3 regions of the Streptomyces sp. NPDC006332 genome follow, and region 1 is predicted to be linked to each of the others. Evidence: riboswitches for the same ligand, from Rfam matches in the RefSeq annotation. Region 1 holds a riboswitch; each other region holds the start of a gene.

Region 1 (5,131 bases):
GACCTCGGCGACCCGTCCTCCGTGGCCGAACTCTTCACGGACGACGGCAGTTGGGAGTGGCCGGCGGGTGAGCGGCTGATCAGGGGACGCGACGCCCTGCGCGACTACTTCGGCTCCCGCCCCGCCGACCGGCTGTCCCGCCGCATGATGTCCAACATCCTCGTCACGGTCACCTCCCCGGACACGGCGACAGCCCTCTCGTACTTCACGACCTACCGCGTCGACGGCCACCAGGGCGGCATGGTCCCGGCCGGCCCTCCGGTCCAGATCGGCCACTATCAGGACACCTTCCACCGCACCCCGGACAACACCTGGCTCCTGGCCTCCCGCACCCTGTTCCTGCCCTTCGGAGGCCCGACTCCCCGCGCCTAGGTCATCAGCGACCGGACCAACTTCTCCGCGGAGCCGAGCAGTTGCACCTCCGGTCGACTCATCGTGGGGTTGGCGGCCCGCCGTCGCCTTGCCTCCCGCAGACCTGTCTCGGTGAGGCAGGACGGGTCGGCGAGGAGGGCCGTGAGCATCGCGCGGGCCGGGTCGGCGAGCGGTTCGGCGCCGACGGCGACCTGAGCGAGGATCATCGCGGACATGCCCCAGTCCAGGCCCGGTTCACCCTCCTCCGCGTTCGACCAGTCGATGACCCGGGGGCCGTCGGCGGCGAGGATCACGTTGTCCGGGTGCAGGTCGAGGTGGAGGAGGCGGGCGTCGGAGTGCCTGGCCGGAAGGGTGTGCAGGTGGCGCAGGAGACGGGCGAGGACGCCTCCCGCCTCGCCCGCGTCGACCTGGCCCGAGCCGAAGGCTTCCAGCATCGTCGGGCCGTACAGCCGCTCCATCACCAGCTCGGTGCGGCTGGAGCCGGAGAGCAGCACCCGGGGAACGGGGTAGCCGTGCGCATGTACGTGTTCCATCACAACGCCCTCCGCGACCGCGTCCCCCCAGCCCCGTCGGTCGCGGCGGAGCACCCACGCCTCGTCGATCTCGTAGACGTCCGCGGCGCGGCCCGAGCCGAGCAGTTTCCCCGTCGATGGCATGGGCGGAACCTACCGTCACCCGCGGGCACCCCGTAGGGCGTTGCCCACGCACCGGTAGAGTGGACCGGTCGTGATCACGCCCGTACGGGGGGAAGCCGGTGTGAATCCGGCGCTGGCCCGCAACCGTGAGCCGTCCGTAGAGGCGGTGAGCCGGATTGCCCCGCGCGGAGGTGACCGGCTCACGTGCACCGGCGACCGGCCGGTGTGCGGCACCGTCGAGGTATACGGAGCCGAGCCGCCGGGGTGTCCCGTGCTGTTTGGCTCCCCCAGGGAGAGGCACCCGCCGATCATGAACGTCCGCCGCCGCGCCATGGTCCTGGCCGCCGCCACCGCCGTGCTCGGCGCCGTCGCCGCGCCCGCCGAAGCCGCCTCCCCGTCCGCGTCGCCCGCGCTCCCCGCCGGGCTCTACGGCAGCTCCGACCCGACGTACGACGGCGTCTGGCGTCAGTCCCTCGCGCTGCTCGCCCAGCACACCGTGGGCGTACGGCCCGCCAACTCGGCCGTGGACTGGCTGACCGGGCAGCAGTGCGCGAACGGCGCCTTCGCTCCCTTCCGCGCCGACGTCTCCAAGCCGTGCGACGCCAAGGTCATGGTCGACACCAACAACACGGCCGCCGCCGTCCAGGCGCTCACCGCGCTCGGCGGCCACCGGGCCGCCACCGGCAAGGCCGTCGCCTGGCTGAAGTCCGTGCAGAACACGGACGGCGGCTGGGGCTACGCACCCGGCGGCGCCAGCGACACGAACTCGACGTCCGTCGTCGTCGGCGCGCTGACCGCCGTGGGGGAGAAGCCCGCGCGGATCCAGAAGGGCGGCCGGTCGCCGTACGACGCCCTGGTGAAGCTCGCCCTGCCGTGCGAGGGCGAGGGCGCCGGGGCCTTCGCCTTCCAGCCGGACAAGAAGCGCAAGTTGGCGGCCAACGCGGACGCCACGGCGGCGGGTGTGGTGGGCGCGCTCGGCAAGGGGCTGAGGGTGGAGCCCGCCAAGAAGGCCGAGGCCGCCGCCTGTTCGGACGCCGGCTCCCCCTCTCCGCAGCGGGCCGCCGCCAACGGCGCCGCCTATCTCAGCAAGGCGCTCGGGAAGGGCGGCCACCTGATGTCCGCCCTCCCCGGCGCCACCGACCGGCCCGACTTCGGCAACACCGCCGACGCCGTCGTGGCGCTCGCCGCGCAGGGCGGGGCCGACCGGGCCGCCGGGCCCCTGAAGTGGCTGGAGCGCAACTCGTCCGCGTGGGCGAAGTCGAACGGGCCCGCCGCCTACGCCCAGTTGGTGTTCGCCGCGCACGCGACCGGCACGGATCCGCGCGACTTCGGCGGCACAGACCTGGTGCGGCAGCTCAACGCGACGGGACCGGCCCCGCGGACGGCGAGCGCGGCATCCGGTGCGCCGGGTGAGTCCGGTGAGTCCGCCGCGGACGACGGCTCGGGCGGAGAGAACGTCTGGTGGATGGTCGGCGCGGGGCTCGCCGCCGGGGCCGGCATCGGCTTTCTGCTCAGCGGCCGCGCCAAGGGGAAGCGGCCGTGACACGACGCCCTGCCGTCACGCTGTTCGCGACCGTCCTGTTCCTCCTGGTGGGGGCCATGGGGCAGGCGCAGGCCGCCGGTTACCGTTACTGGTCCTTCTGGGACCGCGACGGCGGGCGGTGGACGTACGCGACCCAGGGCCCCTCCACCGCCCGCCCCTCGGACGGAGACGTCCAGGGCTTCCGTTTCGCGGTGAGCGAGGACTCCGGCGACGCCGCACAGCCGCGCGGCACGGCCGACTTCGGCACGATCTGCGCCCACTCGCCCGCACGCGACGGCAGCAAGAGGGTGGCCCTGGTCATCGACTTCGGCACCAGGACGGACGCCCCGTCCGGCGAGAGCCCACCGACGCGACGAACGGCGTGCGCCGTCGTCTCCCCCGACGCCACGACGGCGGAGGCCCTCGCCTCGGCCGCCAAACCCCTGCGCTACGACACCGGCGCTCTGCTGTGCGCGATCGCGGGCTACCCGAGGACCGGCTGCGGGGAGCAGGTGGCGACGGGAAGGACGCCGGGGGCCCCGTCCGAGGAGCAGAACCCGACGCGGGCGAAGGACAAGGACTCGGCGGGCGGGGGACCTTCCGTCGGACTGTTCGCCGGGGTGGCCGCCGTCGCCGTACTGGGCGCGGCGGCGGCGTGGCAGGCGAGGCGGCGCAGGGATGGGTCGTAGCCTCGAGTGGTCCGGCCGACGGCCCCTGCACCGGGCCGGGCTGCATCCCGGTGCCTGGTGGCTGTGGGCCCTGGGCCTCGGCACCGCCGCCACCCGCACCACCAACCCCCTCCTGCTGGCGCTGCTCATCGCCGCCTCCGCGTACGTGGTGGCCGCCCGCCGCCCCGACACCCCCACCGCGCACTCCTACTCCGCCTTCGCCAGACTCGCCCTGGCGGTCCTGCTCATCCGTCTCCTGTTCGCCGTGGTCCTCGGCTCCCCCGTGCCCGGCACGCACGTGCTCGCCACCCTCCCCGAAGTCCCCCTCCCCGACTGGGCGCAGGGCATCCGCCTCGGCGGCAGGGTCACCGCCGAGGGGCTCCTGTTCGCGCTCTACGACGGCCTGAAGCTCGCCGCGCTGCTCATCTGCGTCGGCGCTGCGAACGCGCTCGCGAACCCGGCCCGGCTCCTCAAGTCCCTGCCGGGCGCCCTGTACGAGATGGGTGTGGCGGTGGTCGTCGCCCTCACCTTCGCCCCGAACCTCATCGCCGACGTGCAGCGGCTGCGCGCCGCCCGCCGACTCCGCGGCCGACCGGACCGGGGCGTCCGCGGCCTGCTGCACGTGGGTCTGCCGGTGCTGGAGGGGGCCCTCGAACGCTCCGTCTCCCTCGCCGCCGCGATGGACGCCCGCGGCTACGGCCGCAGCGCCGACGTTCCCGCCCGCGTCCGCCGTACGACCGCCGCGCTCACCCTCGGCGGTCTGCTGGGCGTCTGCGCGGGAACGTACGGTCTGCTGACCGCCGAGGGCGGCACCTATGGTCTGCCCGTCCTGCTCGCCGGGCTCGCCGCCGCCCTGGCCGGTCTGCACCTCGGCGGCCGGCGTTCGCTGCGCACCCGCTACCGTCCCGACCGGTGGGACGTCCGCGCCTGGCTGGTCGCCGGGTCCGGTGCCGCCGTCGCCGTCCTGCTGACCCTCGCCGCCTCCCGCGACCCCGAGGCGCTGCACCCCGGCGTGGTCCCCCTCGTCGCCCCCGCCCTCCCGCTGTGGCCCGCGGCGGCCGTCCTGCTCGGCCTCCTCCCGGCCTTCGTCGCCCCGGCGCCCGCGTCCGCCCCCGCGTTCCGGCCCAGGCCCGCATCCGGGTCCGTTCAGCCCTCGCACACGTCCTCACTCAAGGAACCGTCGTGATCCGTTTCGAGAGCGTCTCCGTGACGTACGACGGTGCCGCCGAACCCACCGTCCGCGACGTCGACTTCGAGGTGCCGGAAGGTGAACTCGTCCTGCTCGTCGGCCCGTCCGGCGTGGGCAAGTCCACGATCCTGGGCGCGGTCAGCGGTCTCGTCCCGCACTTCACCGGGGGCACCCTCCGCGGCCGGGTCACCGTCGCCGGCCGGGACACCCGCACGCACAAGCCGCGCGAACTCGCCGACGTGGTGGGGACCGTCGGTCAGGACCCGCTCTCGCACTTCGTGACGGACACCGTCGAGGACGAACTCGCCTACGGCATGGAGTCGTTGGGCCTCGCCCCGGACGTGATGCGCCGCCGCGTCGAGGAGACCCTCGATCTCCTGGGCCTCGCCGACCTGCGCGAGAGGCCCATCGCCACGCTCTCCGGCGGCCAGCAGCAGCGGGTCGCGATCGGCTCGGTCCTCACCCCGCACCCACGGGTCCTGGTCCTGGACGAGCCGACGTCCGCGCTCGACCCGGCGGCGGCGGAAGAGGTCCTCGCGGTGCTCCAGCGGCTCGTGCACGACCTCGGTACGACGGTCCTCATGGCCGAGCACCGTCTGGAACGCGTCATCCAGTACGCCGACCAGGTCGCCCTCCTCCCGGCGCCGTCAGCCGCGCCGGTCCTCGGCACCCCGGCCGAGATCATGGCCGTATCGCCGGTGTACCCGCCGGTGGTGGGGCTGGGCCGCCTCGCCGACTGGTCCCC
Region 2 (5,131 bases), on a different contig from region 1:
TTCCCATCAGGACACTCCCATGCGGTCGAGGGTGGCGGAGAGTACGGCGACGGCGTCACAGCCCGCGAAGACATAGGCGTCGACATCGGTGTACTGCCCGGGACGGCCGGCCAGGAACACCTGGCGGGCACCGGCCGCCCTGAGGGCTCGGGCGGTGCTGTCGGCCTGCGCCTCGTACAGCGTGTCGCTGGAGCACAGGCAGACCTCGGTGGCGCCGCTGTCCTCGAAGGCTCCGTCCGTGACGGGCTCGATGCCGCCGGCCTGGAACAGGTTGGCGGCGAAGGTCGTGCGCGCGGTGTGCGCGGACGCCGGGCCGATCGCGGCCAGATAGACGCGCGGCCTGGATCCGGTGGCGGCGAGATGGGCGTCGGAGCGCGCCCGCAGGGCCTCGTACGCCTCGTCGCGCCGCACCCGCGGCAGCCCGCCGGACGGCGGCTCGGGAGCCGGTTCACGCTCCACGGGACGTTCGGCGAGGTGCGGGAACTCGCTGACCCCGGTGATGGGTTCGCGCCGCTTGGCCAGCTTCGCGCTGCGCGCCTCCCAGGTGTCCGCCAGGCCCTGACCGAGACGGCCCGAGCGCAGGGCGGCGGCTTGACCGCCGACACCCTCGATCCGCTGGAAGAACTCCCAGCCCGCGTGGGCGAGTTCGTCCGTCAGTCGCTCCACGTACCAGGAGCCGCCCGCCGGGTCGATCACCCGGGACAGATGGGACTCCTCGACCAGGATCGTCGAGGTGTTACGGGCGATACGACGTGCGAACGCGTCCGGCAGGCCCACGGCGTGGTCGAAGGGCAGCCCGGTGACGGCGTCGGCGCCGCCGACCCCGGCGGCGAGCGTGGCGATGGTCGTGCGCAGCATGTTCACCCACGGGTCACGGCGCGTCATCATCACCGGCGACGTCACGGCGTGCTGCGTCTGCGCCCCCGCGCCCGGAGCCCCGCACACCTCGGCGACCCGCGCCCACAGCCGTCGGGCCGCGCGCAGCTTGGCGATGGTGAGGAACTGGTCGGCGGTGGCCGCATACCGGAACTCCAGCTGCGCACAGGCCTGTTCGACACTGAGCCCCGCCCCGGTCAGCTCACGCAGGTAGGCGACGCCGGTCGCCAGAGAGGCGCCCAGTTCCTGCGCGGCCGAACCGCCGGCCTCGTGGTACGGCAGCGCGTCCACGGTCAGGGCCCGCAGCCCCGGGTACGCGTCGGCGCACAGCCGCGCGAGAGCGGCCACCGGCGCGAAGTCCGAGGCGTCGCCCGTACGGGCCTCGTGGGCCAGCGGGTCGGCGCCCAGGTTGCCGATCGCCGCCTGCTTGGCGACGCCCCGCTCCTCGTACAGGCCCAGCAACTCCCGTGCGGCGGCGTCGAATTCGCCCCCCGCGTCCAGCACGACGGGCGCGAGGTCGAGATGGACGCCGTCGAGGACCCGGCCGAGGGAGCCGAGCGGCAGGCCGCCCGTCCCGACGACCAGCCACAGCGAGGTGGCGCCGTTCTCCAGATCCCCGAGCACCGCGTCGCCGCCGGTCGCGGCGTGCCGTTGCCGTACGTCCCAGCCGCCGGTGACGCTTCCCTCGGCCCGGCCGCCCCGTACGAACGGGGGGAACCCGGGGAAGCCGGGCTCGGGCGTCACATCGTTCGCGGTGTACAGGGGGCGGGTGCGCAACCCGTCCTCCAACGCGGTGGACAGGGCGTCTTCCGCTGCTTCCCCCGAGACTTCCTTTCCCGACTTGCGCAGGACGCCCGCCACCAGGCGTTGCCACTGCTCGTGCGTCGCGTCAGGGAACTCGGCGGCCAGCGAGAGCCCGTCGTCAGGCAGGACCGTCATGCTCGGATGCTAGGCCAGACCGTCAAAGGAGCGTCAGAGGACACCGCTGTGACCTTGCACTCCCTGCCACTGTGACCTGCGTTGCCCTGCCGGGCCCGGCCACGTGCCGACGGGACGACGGCCCCGCCCCGCGCTGCCCCTCGGGCCGGTGCGACAACGTGATAATTTGCCCAAGCCAGTCAAGGGAATCCGGTGCGAATCCGGAACTGACGCGCAGCGGTGAGGGTGACGGGCGGGGCAAGGCGAGCCACTGGACGACGGTCACATGTGACCAGGGTCCGGGAAGGCGCTCCGGCCGGGTGATCCCGAGTCCGAAGACCTGCTGGCGACCCGTACGAACGGGCCCCGCGACCGGGCCCTCGACGCCAGAGGATGTTGTGTGCCCGTCACCCGTGCAGTCCGCCGCTCCGCCCTGTTCCTTTCCGGGACGTTCCTCCTGACGGCCTGCGGCGGCTCGTCCACCGGACCCCCCGGCTCACCCACCACCGCGACGGGCCGCACCCTGGACAACTGCGGGCAGCGGATCCGGATCCCGTCGCCGCCGAAGCGAGCGGTGTCCCTGAACCAGGGCACCACCGAGATCATGCTCTCCCTCGGCCTCGCCGACCGGATGGCGGGCACCGCCACCTGGACCGACCCCGTCCTGAAGGGCCTCGCGAAGGACAACGCCCGGGTGCCCAGGCTCTCCGACGACCAGCCCTCCTTCGAGAAGGTCCTGGACACCGAACCCGACTTCGTCGCCGCCTCCTTCGCCTCCACCCTGAGGCAGGGCGGCGTGGCCCCGCGCGAGAAGTTCGAGGAGCTGGGCGTGCCGACCTATCTCTCACCGGCCGACTGCGAGGGCAAGGACAACAGCGGTGACGGCGACGGTGCCCGCACCGAGCCGCTGACCATGGAATCGGTCTACGGCGAGATACGGGACCTGGCGAAGATCTTCGGCGTCGAAGCACGGGGCGCGAAGCTCGTCGCGGCACTGAAGACCCGCGTCGCCAAGGCCACCTTGGGGATCGACGCCTCCGACACCTCGGTCCTGTACTGGTTCGCCAACCAGGAGTCCCCCTACATGGCGGGCTGCTGCGGAGCCCCCGGCATCATCACCGAAGCGCTCGGCGCGAAGAACGTCTTCGACGACACCAAGCAGGAATGGCCGCAGATCAACTGGGAGACCGTCGCGGACCGCAACCCCGACGTCCTGGTCATAGGTGATCTCACCCGCGACTCGCAGACCGCCGAGACGGCCGCGCGGAAGATCGCCTTCCTGGAGTCCGATCCGGCGACCAGGAACATGGACGCGGTGAAGAACAAGAGGTACGTCACGCTCAGCGGCCAGGCCATGAACCCCACGATCCGCACCGTCGACGGCGTCGAGAAGGTGGCCGCGGCCCTGCGCGCCGACGGGCCCGCCGGGTGACGACCTCGTCCGTCACGGCCACGGCGTTGCGGACGGTGGCCGGCCTCGTGACCCTGGCCGGGTCCCTCGCCGTGGCCGTCACCATCGGCCCGGCGGACATCGGCGTCGGCGACGTCTGGTCGGCGGTGGCCGCTCATCTCGGCGGGGGACCCTCGCGGCTGACCCCGATCCGGGACGGCATCGTGTGGAACCTGCGCCTGCCCCGCACCCTGCTCGCCGCCGTCTGCGGCGCCGGGCTCGCCGTGTGCGGAGCGGTCATGCAGTCCCTGCTGCGCAACCCGCTCGCCGACCCCTTCGTCCTCGGCGTCTCCTCCGGAGCCTCCACCGGCGCGGTCGTGGTGGTCGTCCTCGGCGCGGGTGGCGGCGCGCTGTCCGTCTCCGGCGGCGCCTTCGTCGGAGCCGTCTGCTCCTTCGCCCTGGTGCTGCTGCTCAGCCACACCCTCGGCGCCACGACCGACCGGGTCGTACTGGCCGGAGTCGCCGCCATGCAGCTGTTCTCGGCGCTCACCTCCTTCGTCGTCCTGACGGCCGCCGACGCCCAGACCACCCAGGGAGTCCTGTTCTGGCTGCTCGGCTCGCTCGGCGGCGCCGACTGGAACGACGTGTGGCTGTGCCTGACCGCGCTGGCGGCCGCCCTCGTCGTGTGCCTCGGATCCGCGCGGACGCTGGACGCCTTCGCCTTCGGTCAGGACGCGGCGGCCTCGCTCGGGATCTCCGTCGCCCGGACCCGGCTGGTGCTGCTCTGCGTCACGGCCCTGCTGACCGCCGCTCTGGTCAGCTCGGCGGGCGCCATCGGTTTCGTCGGGCTGGTCCTGCCGCACGCCGCCCGTGCCCTCACCGGCCCCGGGCACGCGCGGCTGCTGCCGGTGACCGCACTCACCGGGGCGGTGTTCCTGGTGTGGGTCGACACCCTGGCCCGTACCGTCCTCGACCCGCAGGAGATACCGGTCGGCGTCGTCACCTCCCTGATCGGCGTACCGGCGTTCGTCCTCGTCCTGTACCGCACCCGGAGGGCGCTCCGATGACGCTCATCGCCGACCGCCTCTCGCGTACCGCCGCCGGGCAGCTGATCCTGGACGGGGTCAGCCTCACCGCGGCCCCCGGATCCGTCACCGGCCTGCTCGGCCCCAACGGCTCCGGCAAGTCCACACTCCTGCGCCTGCTCGCCGGCGTTCTCACCCCCACCTCCGGCGTCGTCACCCTCGACGGCCACCCGTTGCGTGAGTACAGCCGCCGAGCCATCGCCCGCCGGCTGGCGGTCGTCGAACAACAGGCGGACACCCAGACCGAGTTGACCGTCCTGGACGTCGTACGGCTCGGTCGTGTCCCACACCGTCGCGCCTGGACCCCCACCACCCCGGCCGACGAGCGGGCCGTACGCGCCGCCCTGGACCGCACCGGCCTCACCGAGCGGGCCGGCCGCCTCTGGCACACCCTGTCCGGCGGCGAACGCCAACGGGTCCAGATCGCCCGCGCCCTCGCCCAGGAACCACGCGAACTCCTCCTGGACGAGCCCACCAACCACCTCGACATCCAGCATCAGCTCGACCTCCTGACGCTTGTCACGCGACTCCCCGTCACCACCGTCATCGCCCTGCACGACCTGAACCTGGCGGCGATGTACTGCGACCACCTCGTCGTGCTGAACCAGGGCCGGGTAGCTGCCGCGGGCGGCCCGGCAGAGGTGCTCTCCGAGGACCTCATCGCCCAGGTGTACGGCGTGCGCGCCACCGTCACCCCCGACGCTCCGGGAGACCGGCCCCATGTACGGTTCCTCGGCACGCTCCCTCAAGACACCGTCAGGTCGCCCTGACCGTACGGCCGCCCCGGTGACGTCCCACCCCCGGCGCTAGTGTCGGCACATGACCCAGGACTCCCCGCGCTCCGTCACCGTCGAGCGCATCA
Region 3 (5,131 bases), on a different contig from region 1:
CGCTGTCGGCGGCCGGACTCTTCCTCCTGCACGGACCGACGGGGGCCGGGAAGACCTCCGTCCTCGACGCGGTGTGCTACGCGCTGTACGGATCGGTGCCGGGGGCCCGTCAGAGCGGTCAGGGCATGGCCCTGCGCAGCGACCACGCGGCGGCGGGCGTGCGGACGGAGATCAGCCTCGAACTGACCGTCGCGGGGCGCCGGTTGGAAATCACCCGGCAGCCGCCCTGGGAGCGACCGAAGAAGAAGGGCCGTCCGGGCACCACGGTCGACAAGGCCCAGAGCTGGCTGCGCGGGTACGACGCGACGGCCGGCGTCTGGAAGGACCTCAGCCGCTCCCACCAGGAGATCGGCGAGGAGATCACCCAACTGCTCGGTATGAGCCGAGAGCAGTTCTGCCAGGTGGTGCTGCTGCCGCAAGGCGACTTCGCGCGTTTCCTGCGTGCCGACGCGGAGGCCCGCGGCCGCCTGCTCGGACGGCTCTTCGACACCCAGCGCTTCGCCGAGGTCGAGAAACGGCTCGCCGAGCGCAGGCGGGCGGCCGAGGCCCAGGTGCGCGACGGGGACGCCGCGTTGCTGGCCGACGCGCACCGCATGCAGCAGGCGGCCGGCAGCGTCATGGAGCTGCCCGAACTGACGCCCGGTGAACCGGGTCTGGCCGACGCCGTGCTGAGCGCGGCGGCCGTCGCCCGCAGCACCGCCCGCGAGCAGCTCACCATCGCCCACTGCCGGCTCACGTCCGCCGAGTCCGCCCAGGCGGCGGCCGAGCGTGACCTCGCCGACGTGCGTGAACTGGCCCGACTGCAGCGCCGGGGCGCCGAGGCGCGGGAGAGGGCCGCACGCCTGGAGGAGGGCGCCGGCGCCTACCGGGAGGCGCAGGCGCGGATGGAGCGGGGCCGCAAGGCCCAGGCGGTGGCGCCGGCCCTGGAGCTGCGCGAGGCGGCCGACAGTGAACACCGGCGGGCCGCGGCGGCGGAGGCACACGCGCGTGCCCTGCTGCGTGACGCCCTCGACGGCGACCCCGGCCACGTCCTCGGCGACACCGGGACCGGCATGCGACGCGCCGGCGCCTTCGGCGAGGGAACGGTGGATGCCGGGTCGGAGGCGACCCTCGCCGACACCCATGCGCCGGCCCGGGCCGCTTTCGCCGACGCGGGTGCCGTCTCACTCGCCTCCGCCGCCCGGCGGGCCGCGGAGGAACTGGGCGGCCTGGAGTCGGCTCGCCGTGCCGAGCGACGGCTGGCCGACCTGGTGGCCGAACGTGCCGACCTGGACCGGCAGGAGCGGGCAGACGACGAGGTCCGGCAGGACGCGCAGGCCTGGCTCGCCGAATGGGAGACGACCCGGACCGCACTGCGGAGTCGTATCGAGTCCGCGCAGGAGGCGACGACACGGGCCGAACAGCTCTCCGTGCAGCGCGAGCCCGCACAGAAGCGGCTGAGTGCCGCACGGCTGCGTGACCAGTTGACAGGTGACACGGAAACGGCCGCCGAGCAGGCCCGCCGCACCCGGGAGCGGGCGCTGACGGCCAAGGCGCACTGGCTCGACGTCAAGGAGCAACGCCTCCAGGGCATCGCCGCCGAACTCGCCGCGCAACTGTCGGACGGCGACCCCTGCGCCGTCTGCGGCGCCACCGAGCACCCCGCCCCGGCGCGCAAGGACGCCGGGCACGTGGATCGGGAGGCGGAGGAGCGGGCGCTGACCGCCTACCAGCAGGCGGAGGAGCTGCACACGAAGGAGGAACGGCGCCTGGGCGACGTACGGGAGGCCCTGGCCGTCGCGACCGCCGAGGCCGGTGACATACCCACGGATCAACTCGCCGAAGAAGCGGAGGAGTTGGAGCGTCTGTACGCGCGGGCGCGCAGGGACGCCTCCGCGCTGCACCCCGCGCGCGAGGAGCTGCGGCGCGCCGAGGGCGAGCACGAACAGCGGACCGCCTCCCAGCAGCAGGCAGCCGTGCGGGCCGCCGCGCGGGTCGGACGGCGTGAGCGGCTGGACCGTGAGAAGAGCGCCCTGGAAGCCGAGTTGGCCCAGGCACGCGGAAACGCCGACAGCGTGGCCGCGCGGGCCGCGCAGTTGGAGCGCGGGGTCGCGCTGCTCGGTGACGCCGCCGAGTGCGCGCGGATCGCCGAGGACACCGCCCAGCGCCTCAAGGACGCCGACGCCCGCCTCGCCGACGCCGCTTTCCGGTACGGCTTCGACACCCCGCAGGCCGCGGCCGCGGCCCTGCTGGATGACACGGCCCACCGTGAACTCCAACGACGGCTGGACGCCTGGCAGTCGGAGGAGGCCGCCGTACGGTCCGTCCTCGCCGAGGCCGACACCGCGGCCGCCGCGCTGCGCCCGCCCGCCGACCTCACCGGGGCGGAGCGGACCGCGGCCACCGCCGCCCAGCGGCTGCGGGACGCCGCCTCCGGCCGCGACGCGGCGGCCCGGCGCTGCACCGAACTGGACCGGCTCTCCGCGCGTGCGGCCGCCGGCGTGCGACGGCTGGCGCCGCTGCGTGAGGAGTACGAGCGGGTGGCCCGCCTCGCCGGCCTCGCCGCGGGCACCTCGGCGGACAACGACCGCAAGATGCGCCTGGAGTCGTATGTGCTGGCGGCCCGGCTGGAACAGGTGGCCGCCGCCGCGACCGTACGGCTGCAGCGCATGTCCTCGGGCCGCTACACCCTGGTCCACTCCGACGACCGTACCGGCCGCGGCCGCAGCGGGCTCGGTCTGCACGTCGTCGACGCCTGGACCGGGCGGGAGCGGGACACGGCCACGCTGTCCGGCGGGGAGACCTTCTTCGCCTCGCTCGCCCTCGCCCTGGGCCTCGCGGACGTCGTCACCGACGAGGCCGGCGGGGTCCGGCTGGACACCCTCTTCATCGACGAGGGCTTCGGCAGCCTCGACGACCAGACCCTCGACGAGGTCCTCGACGTCCTCGACTCCCTGCGCGAACGTGACCGCAGCGTGGGCATCGTCAGTCACGTCCCGGATCTGCGGCGGCGCATCCACGCGCAGTTGGAGGTCGTGAAGGGGCGAGCGGGGTCGACGCTGCGGCAGCGGGGCGTCTGATCTCATCGCCCCAGGCGGCGGCGCGACAGCGGGGACGAGTGCACGACGCTCGTCGTCACCGAGCCGAGCGCGTGGAGCGCTCCTTCAGCGGCCGGCTCGGCGACCGCGGGTTCCTGCCGCACCGCCGTTCAGGTCGTCGCCGCTCAGCCACTCCTGCTGACGCAGTGCTTCAACAGGTCAGCGGTGATCGGGTCGATGATCCGGTAGCGGACCACCCGCCCCTCCTTCTCGCCCGCCACGATGTCGGCGGCGCGCAGGAGCCGCAGGGCCTGGGACACGGCGGGGTCATTCATTCCGGTCGCGATGGCGAGGTCGGAGACAGCGAGCGGACCCGTCTCGCGCAGAGCCAGCAGGAGGGCGAGGCGCCGGGGATCGGAGAGCAGGGAGAATCGCTCCGCCCAGGCGCGGACGTGGTCGGGTTCGCCGATGGCGGCGACGGCGTCGCAGACCCGGTGGCCGTCTATCGTGCGGCGGTCTGCGCGTTCGGCGGGGACGAGATGCATGGAAGCAATATCGCAGGTCGCGGTGTGATCTTGCATACCTGCGTAGCCGCGCAGGTATGCAGGAGTGAGTGGTCGCCCGTACGGTGGGCGGGCCGTGGTGTTCGGGAAGCCGGTGACAGCCCTTCGTGGTTCGAGGGGTTCAGGCCGGAGCGGCCCTCGCCACTGTGATCGGGGAGTTTCCGTCCCAGTTGTGCACGGTCACTGTTCGCCTCCGGGCGGACGGGAAGGCCGGAACGGAGACGTGTGTACCCGTAAGCCAGGAGACCGGCCACGGCACTTCACGAAGTGATCCACGAGGTGCTGGAGCGTGACCGTATGACCCTGCCCACCGGGCCCGACGTGCCCACTGTTTTTCGCTGGCGGCGCGAGGACACCGTGCGTACCGCCGGTCTCCTGGCGGTGATCGCCGCGCTGCACGTCGTGGCGTTCGGCATTCTGTTCCTGCTCGTCGTGCCGGCGCACTACGAGGTCGGTTCCAAGGCGTTCGGGATCGGCCTCGGCGTGACCGCGTACACGCTCGGTATGCGGCACGCGTTCGACGCCGATCACATCGCCGCGATCGACAACACCACCCGCAAGCTGATGGCCGACGGCAAGCGGCCGGTGTCGGTCGGGTTCTGGTTCGCGCTCGGCCATTCCAGCGTGGTGGTCGTGATGGCCGCCCTGGTGGCGGGAGGCGCACAACTCGCCGGCACGTTGATGAACGACGACTCACGTACCCACCAGACCCTCGGTGTCGTCGGCACGACTGTCTCCGGGACCTTCCTCTACCTCATCGCGGCGCTCAACCTCGTGGCACTGGTCGGCATCCTGCGGGTCTTCCGGGCCATGCGCTCCGGCACGTACGACGAGACCGCCCTCGAACAGCATCTGGACTCGCGGGGGTTCATGAACCGCGTCCTGGGCCGCTTCACCAGGTCGATCACCCGGCCCGGGCAGATGTTTCCGCTGGGCTTCCTCTTCGGCCTGGGCTTCGACACCGCGACCGAGGTCACCCTGATGGTGATGGCGGGCAGCGGCGCCGCGGCGGGGCTGCCGTGGTACGCGATCCTGTGCCTGCCACTGCTGTTCGCCGCGGGGATGAGCCTGTTCGACACCCTCGACGGGACGTTCATGAACTTCGCCTACCAGTGGGCGTTCTCCAACCCGGTGCGCAAGGTGTTCTACAACCTCGCCATCACCGGGCTGTCCATCGCGGTCGCCTTCCTGATCGGCACCATCGAACTGGTCGGGGTGCTGCACGAGAAGCTCGGTCTGCGCGACACGGTGACTGGTTGGATCGCCGACCTGGACATGGACAACGTCGGTTACATCATCGTCGGTCTGTTCGTGGTCGTGTGGGCGGCGGCGCTGGCGTACTGGCGGCTGGCCAAGGTGGAGCAGAGGTGGGCCGCCCGTCTCGCCGAGGGCGACTGACATCCGGCGCGTGATCTAGGAGGCGGGCGCGCCGGGCAGGACGCGGTGGTGGTGTTCCAGCCAGGGCGACGGAGGAGATCCGTCGGCCGCATGGCAGCATCAGGGCATGAGCGCGTCCTCGGCGGTGCGGAGCCTGCGCGCGGCGGTGTTCGC

The links. Region 1 has a riboswitch for cobalamin ahead of ABZ027_RS07425 (prenyltransferase/squalene oxidase repeat-containing protein). Riboswitches for the same ligand answer to the same signal wherever they lie in the genome.
Region 2: it holds a riboswitch for cobalamin, as region 1 does, so the genes downstream of both, ABZ027_RS21170 (ABC transporter substrate-binding protein) here and ABZ027_RS07425 (prenyltransferase/squalene oxidase repeat-containing protein) in region 1, are expected to answer to the same signal.
Region 3: it holds a riboswitch for cobalamin, as region 1 does, so the genes downstream of both, ABZ027_RS20725 (HoxN/HupN/NixA family nickel/cobalt transporter) here and ABZ027_RS07425 (prenyltransferase/squalene oxidase repeat-containing protein) in region 1, are expected to answer to the same signal.

The regions. Positions count from the first base shown of each region.
Region 1 is NZ_JBEXRA010000005.1:220,649-225,779, forward strand. It holds gene ABZ027_RS07415 (nuclear transport factor 2 family protein) at 1-372, shown strand, start outside; gene ABZ027_RS07420 (phosphotransferase) at 369-1,028, opposite strand; cobalamin riboswitch at 1,088-1,211, shown strand; gene ABZ027_RS07425 (prenyltransferase/squalene oxidase repeat-containing protein) at 1,318-2,550, shown strand; gene ABZ027_RS07430 (SCO2322 family protein) at 2,547-3,218, shown strand; gene ABZ027_RS07435 (CbiQ family ECF transporter T component) at 3,208-4,383, shown strand; gene ABZ027_RS07440 (ATP-binding cassette domain-containing protein) at 4,380-5,131, shown strand, end outside.
Region 2 is NZ_JBEXRA010000022.1:99,482-104,612, forward strand. It holds gene scpA (methylmalonyl-CoA mutase) at 1-7, opposite strand, end outside; gene ABZ027_RS21165 (methylmalonyl-CoA mutase subunit beta) at 7-1,815, opposite strand; cobalamin riboswitch at 1,975-2,157, shown strand; gene ABZ027_RS21170 (ABC transporter substrate-binding protein) at 2,195-3,226, shown strand; gene ABZ027_RS21175 (iron chelate uptake ABC transporter family permease subunit) at 3,253-4,251, shown strand; gene ABZ027_RS21180 (ABC transporter ATP-binding protein) at 4,248-5,039, shown strand; gene ABZ027_RS21185 (OsmC family protein) at 5,089-5,131, shown strand, end outside.
Region 3 is NZ_JBEXRA010000022.1:3,341-8,471, forward strand. It holds gene ABZ027_RS20715 (SMC family ATPase) at 1-3,059, shown strand, start outside; gene ABZ027_RS20720 (metalloregulator ArsR/SmtB family transcription factor) at 3,203-3,562, opposite strand; cobalamin riboswitch at 3,615-3,850, shown strand; gene ABZ027_RS20725 (HoxN/HupN/NixA family nickel/cobalt transporter) at 3,878-4,978, shown strand; gene ABZ027_RS20730 (hypothetical protein) at 5,085-5,131, shown strand, end outside.